Regions from separate parts of the Thioalkalivibrio sp. ARh3 genome, predicted to be linked through region 2. Evidence: predicted binding sites of a transcription regulator. Region 2 holds the regulator's gene; the other holds the start of a gene.
The links. The regulator FliA, encoded in region 2, starts transcription of late flagellar genes. The targets are predictions, from matches to a motif close to GCTAAAGTTNNNNNNNNNNCNGCCGATA.
Positions count from the first base shown of each region.

Region 1: the regulator FliA is predicted to act here: its motif matches at 1,544-1,571, upstream of C995_RS0106325 (chemotaxis protein).

Region 1 covers NZ_KB897948.1:321,250-324,455, reverse strand. Annotated here, with positions in the region: gene C995_RS0106340 (flagella synthesis protein FlgN) at 1-259, opposite strand, end outside; gene flgM (flagellar biosynthesis anti-sigma factor FlgM) at 273-587, opposite strand; gene flgA (flagellar basal body P-ring formation chaperone FlgA) at 723-1,457, opposite strand; gene C995_RS0106325 (chemotaxis protein) at 1,701-2,630, shown strand; gene C995_RS0106320 (protein-glutamate O-methyltransferase CheR) at 2,902-3,206, shown strand, end outside.
Region 2 covers NZ_KB897949.1:132,242-135,447, reverse strand. Annotated here, with positions in the region: partial or broken gene flhF (flagellar biosynthesis protein FlhF) at 1-584, shown strand, start outside; gene C995_RS0107580 (MinD/ParA family protein) at 744-1,568, shown strand; gene C995_RS0107575 (RNA polymerase sigma factor FliA) at 1,565-2,326, shown strand; gene cheY (chemotaxis response regulator CheY) at 2,386-2,766, shown strand; gene C995_RS0107565 (protein phosphatase CheZ) at 2,870-3,206, shown strand, end outside.

The sequences.
Region 1 (3,206 bases), on a different contig from region 2:
CGAGCCGGCTGAACAGCCGCGCGAGTCCCTCGGGCGTGTAGGTTTCACCGGCGGCCTCGATGGTTTCGCGCTGTCGCCGGCTCTCGGTCTCCAGCTCCTGCAGGAGCGTCTGCTTCTGGGCCACGACCTCGCGCAGGGTCTCGGGGGCGCGCGATTCCACGGCGCGGGTCTCCTGCAGCAGGATGTCCTCCATCTGATGGCTCAGTCGGATCGAGGCCTCCAGCGAGCGGAGAAAGGCGTGGCGCTGTTCGGGCGACATTGTCGGGTCTCGATTAGCGCAACAGGCTTTCCAGCTCGATCATGCGATCGGCCAGCTGTTCGTTGTCCACCGGGTACTCGCCGTTGGAGATGGCTTCGCGCAACTCGGCGACCCGCGCCTCGTCGAACGGGGCGTTGCTGGCGGCCCCGGAGGCGGCGTTCATCGCCTGCGCCGCACCGGTCAGGGTGACGGAGTCGTCCTGGCGTATCGGCGCCGAGGAGTTGCCCTGGGCGCCTGCGTCGGGCCGGGAGGTCTCGTCTCGGCCCTTTACGCTCGAGGTGTTGCCGTCCGGGCGCAGGCCGGGGTTGTTCGGGCCTTTGATATCCATGGTTCGGTTTCCTGTTTTTGCAATTCTACTGCAGAGGTTTACGGCAGCACCGGCTGAAACTGTAGCCCCTTGAGGTATGAATTTTCGAATCGCTTCACAGTTCGTGGCGGCGATCCATGGCGATGTTCCGCCATTCTACAGGGCCACGCGGACATGTCCGGACTCCAGGACCTCTCCTTCCACGATGCGCCCCGACGAGCTGTTCTTCACGCGGATGCGGTCGCCGAGGACGCCATTCTCCAGCGCCTCGCCCTGCATGCGGATCGCCACCGAACCGTTCTCGGCCAGTATGGTGACGCGCTGGCCGCGGCTGACCACCTCGCGCTGGGTCACGTGTTGCTGGCCGAGGATCTGTCCCGGGCGGATGTTGCGTCGGGTCTGAAGCCCCACCAGTTCACCCTTGTCCTCGAAATAGCTGCCGGCGTGCCGCGAGGTCTGTATGCGCTTGGTGCGCAGGTCGCCCGGCAGGATCGTGTGCTGGCGTCGCAGGTTGCGGTTCGCGACCAGGACTTCGGCATAGCGCTCGACGGTAACCGGCACATAGATCGACCAGCTCACGGGTGCTTCGCACTGCACCTGGACCGCTGTATTGCCGTCGCGACGTCCGCCGGGCGGGAACTGCGTCTCCAGGGCCTTGCTGCAGCGCGCGAGACGCAGGCGATTGTCCAGACGACCGATCTGGACCTCCACCGCTTCGTCCCCCGGTGTGATGTCGAGCTCGTCATGGATGAAACGTTCGGCCGCCAGACGGATGTTCTCCACCGCCTCGATCTCCGCCTGAGCGGGGATGGATCCCAGGGCCAGAAAGATCCCTGCCGCGGCCGCGAGCCACCGGGAGCGAACAACGGGTTGGAGAAATGGCTCATTCATGGTCTGCGTGCGCGCCGGCTCGTCGATAATCGAGAGGTTTTCGGGCAGACACAAGCAGAAAACATGCCAGACGGTTAGTGTTGCATCCTCAAGAGTGGCGGGGCGTGGCCGTTACCGGGTCAATAACGCATGCAATCGGCATACAGCGGCGGTTTGTGGCATGACAGCGCCGGTCCTGGGGGTGCACACTGGGTCCGGCGGGTCGAGGTGGCGAGTCGCCGGGCGAAGGGGGAGTGCAGGGCAATGAGTCAATTCATTGACGATGTGAATCAACGGACCCAGCTGGTGGGGCAGAACCGTATGGAGCTGCTCCTGTTTCATCTGGGGAGCTCGCAGACCTTCGGGATCAACGTGTTCAAGGTGCGCGAGGTCATCCCTTCACCACCGTTGCGGCAGATTCCCGGTTCACTGAGCGTCGTGCGGGGTGTGGCCACCCTGCGAGGCGGGACGGTCCCCATCATTGACCTTGCACGCGCGATGGGGCTGCGCACGGCCGTGGGCGAAACGGACGACCACAAGGTGGTGGTGACCGAATTCAACCGGTCGGTGCAGGGCTTCTGGGTCTCGGCCGTGGACCGGATCGTCAACGTCAACTGGGAAGACGTAAAGTCGCCACCACGGGGGACCGGGCGCGAGTCCTTCCTGGTCGCCGTGACCGAGATCGACGACAAGCTGGTCGAGATCATCGATGTCGAACGGGTGCTGTCGATCGTCAATCCGTTGCCCATTAACGTGTCCGACGCGGTGCGCGCGGAGGCCGACGAAGAGCGCGAGCGGATCGGGAAGCGCAAGATCGTGATCGTCGATGACTCGCTGGTCGCCCGCAAGCAGATCGAGGGTGCCATCAAGGGTCTTGGCTGGGAATACCTGGTCTTCAAGGATGGTCGCGAGGCACTGGACTATCTTGAAGAGCAGGCCGAGGCCGGCAATGTGGGCGATGTGGTGGAGATGGTCATCTCGGACATCGAGATGCCGCGGATGGATGGCTATACCCTGACGGCCCGGATTCGGACGAACGACCGGCTGAAGGACCTGAGGGTGTTGCTCCACTCCTCTCTGAGCGGGGAGTTCAATACCGATATGGTCAAGCGGGCAGGGGCGGATGCGTTCCTGTCCAAGTTCAATCCCGATGAGCTGGCCGAAGCCGTGCTTGAGCAGACCCGCAAGGATTGAAACCGGTGTCCCCGCGGCCTGTGTCAATCGGCAGATTCAAGCGTTGTGGCATGGGGGCGGAAGGGGATTGCCGGCCGTGTGAGCGCCGGCGGCCATCGCGCGCCGCCTCCATTACCTGGTGTGATGCTGTCAGCGGGCGCGCGGTTGCACGTATACTGCACCCGTCCAGCAGGGGGCGGTCGTGCCCCGGTTGGATTCTTGGGCCCCGCTGTCAAGGATTCGTCATCAACGTGCCTGTTCGTCCGTATCTCCGAGCTTCAGGGATGACTTCGTGATCGATTCGCGCGACTACGAGGAGTTCTCGCGTTTCCTCTCCGAGTGCTGTGGCTTGGTGCTGGGCGACAGCCGTCAGTATCTCGTGTCGAGCCGTCTTTCGCGGCTGCTGGACGAGTTCGGCTACAAGAGCGTCCCGGAGCTCCTGCACGCGATGCGCCAGGCCCCAAACCCGCGCCTGCGCACGCGGGTGATCGACGCGATGACGACGAACGAAACCTCCTGGTTCCGCGATGGTTTCCCGTTCGAGATCCTGCGTCATGTGCTGCTCCCGGAGCGCGCGGAGAAGGGCGCGGGGATCAA
Region 2 (3,206 bases):
CCTCGACGAAGGGGGCGTGCTGGCACTGGTGGGGCCTACGGGCGTGGGCAAGACCACCACGCTTGCGCGGATTGCGTTGCGCCAGATCCGCCGCATGGGGCCGGATTCGGTTACGCTGGTCACCCTGGATGCGCAGCGCATTGGTGCGACACGCCAGCTGCAGGCCTTCGCGCAGATGGCAGGGGTGTCACTGCGGGTGCTGCAGGGCGCGCGCGAGTTGCGGGAGATGACCGGGCGAGCCGAGGATGGGCACCTGATTCTGGTCGACACGGCGGGGCAGGCACCTGCGGCGGTGGGCGACGAGTCGCTGTTCGCCGGCTGGCCGGACCGTATCCGGTGCGAGAGCTGGCTGGTCGTCTCCGCGACCACCCAGGCGGCGGCACTGCAAAGGGTGCTGGAGGCGTTCCGGAAGACGGAGCCATCGGCCCTGGTGCTGACCAAACTCGACGAGGCCGAACAATTGGGGGAGACGTTGTCGGTACTGCTCGACCAGCACCTTGGGCTCACGTTTGTCAGCGATGGTCAACGCATCGCGGAAGATTTCCACCGGGTGGAGACGGGGGATCTGACGCGGCGTGCGCTCGGTGAAGAAGAGCGTCCTGCGCGTGGTGCCTCGCGCGATGAACGATGGACTGATCAGACGCTCGCGGAGCTCGCCGGCACGCGCAGCCACGTGGCGTCGGCGCGCGGGACGCCGGATGGCGGGGCCCTGGAAATGATTCATCCAGTGGGGAAGGGACGCTATGCCACGCACTAATCCACCGTTGAAGGTCATCGCCGTTGCTTCCGGAAAGGGCGGTGTCGGCAAGACCAATGTCTCGGTCAACTTGTCCGTCGCACTTGCCCGGCTGGGTCGCGAGGTGATGCTGTTCGATGCCGATCTTGGGCTGGCGAACGCCGATGTGCTGCTCGGGCTGAGACCGGAGCGCACGCTGCATGACCTGGTAACCGGACAGGCGGAAGGGCTGGAGGAGATCCTGGTGGAGGGTCCCGAAGGGATCAAGGTCGTCCCTTCGGCGTCGGGGATCGCCGCGATGGCCAACCTCTCGCAGGTGGAGCACAACGGGCTGATTCATGCATTCAGCGCGTATTCGAAACCGCTGGACGTACTCGTCGTGGACACCGCAGCGGGTTTGCAGGAGTCGGTGACGACCTTCTGCCGGGCCGTCCAGGAGACCCTGGTGGTGGTCTGTGACGAACCGGCGTCGATTACCGATGCGTATGCCCTGATCAAGGTCCTGCACCGGGACCATGGTTTGCGGCGTTTCCGCCTGGTGACGAACATGGTGCAGGACCGAGCCGGAGCCGAGCGCCTGCTGCAAAAGCTCGCGACGGTTTGTGGCAACTATCTGCCGGAGGTCATCCTGGACCTGGCGGGATACATCCCGATGGACCAGAATCTGCGCACGGCCGTCCAGAAGCGGGCGCCGGTGGTGCAGCAGTATCCGGGCAGCCCGGCGGCCAAGGCCTTTACCGAGCTTGCCCGCACGGTCGATCGCTGGCCGGTGGGTCGCGGCGCCGATGGTGGCGTCGGATTCTTTGTCGAACGGATGCTGCAGAGCGCATGATGTCGCCGCGTAATCGACTACCAGGCTACGAAAGCGTCGCCGCGGCCGGCCACGAGCAGCGTGTTGCGGAGCATATCGAGCTGGTGCACCGCATCGCGCACCATCTTATGGCTCGTCTGCCTGCCTCGGTCCAGGTCGATGACCTGATCCAGGCGGGCATGATCGGTCTGCTGGAGGCCGCGCGGCAGTTCGAGGGCGGGCAGGGCGCGACCTTCGCCACCTATGCGGGGATCCGTATCCGCGGCGCGATGATCGATGAGCTGCGGCGCAGCGACTGGACGCCGCGCTCGGTGCATCGCAACAGCCGCAAGATCGCCGAGGCGATCCAGACGGTCGAGGCCCGGGAAGGGCGCGCGGCACGCGGGGTCGAGGTGGCCGAGGAGCTCGGAGTCCCGATCGACGAGTACTACACGATGCTGCAGGACCATGCCGGCGCCCATCTGTTCGCGCTGGACGATCTGGGCGGCACCGACGGCGATGCCGACCGGGTGATCGAGGGGGCGGAGGCCTCGCCCTCGCGGACGATCGAGGCCGGGGAGTTTCGCGAAGAGCTGGCCGCCGCGCTGGGTGATCTGCCCGAGCGTGAACGCCTGGTACTCTCGCTTTATTACATCGAGGAACTCAATCTGCGCGAGATCGGCGCGGTGCTGGGCGTGACCGAGTCGCGCGTCAGCCAGATCCGCAGTCAGGCCGTGATCCGGCTGCGCGCACGTCTGGGTTCCTGGCTCGAAGATGGCGAGGCTTTGCAGTTATTCTGACGGCCACGCTCTAGTACCCACATGCATAATTAATCCCGGAGTGACCTGTGGACAAGGGAATGAAAATTCTCATCGTGGACGACTTCTCCACGATGCGGCGGATCATCAAGAACCTGCTGCGTGATCTCGGCTTCAACAACACGCATGAGGCCGATGACGGCAGCACGGCCCTGCCGATGCTCCAGAACGGCGACTTCGACTTCCTGATCACTGACTGGAATATGCCCAATATGCCGGGCATCGACCTGCTGCGGGCGGTGCGCGCCGACGAGAAGCTGAAGACGATGCCGGTACTGATGGTGACGGCGGAGGCGAAGCGTGATCAGATTGTCGAGGCGGCCGAGGCGGGCGTAAACGGGTACGTGGTAAAGCCTTTTACCGCTGAAACGCTCAAGGAAAAGATCGATAAAATCTTCGAACGCATTGAATCTCAGGGGTAATCGGGGTATGGCAGGCGGGATCCTCGGGCACGAGCAAAGCCTCGGCCAGGGGGGGCAGTCCCGGTCGGTACGTCCGGGATGAGGAGCGAGCAAGGGGCTTTGGATGACAGACCAGGAACAACCGGTGGGGGATCAGCAGCTCGCACGCGCGCGCGAGCTTGTTCAGGTGCTTGAAGCAGGGGATGACGTCACGGCGCGAGCGCTGATTCAGGACCTTGCGCGTCCGTATGATCGCGAACTGTTCGACGAGCTCGGCAAGCTGACGCGTGACCTTCATGAGGCCCTGCAGAGTTTCCGTGGTGATTCGCGACTGGTCGAACTGACCCAGGCGGAGATCCCGGATGCTCGCGAGCGCCTCAATTACGTGGTCACCATGACCGAGAAAGCGGCGCATGAAACCCTGACCGCCATCGAAACGAGCCTCCCGATCGCCGAGTCCT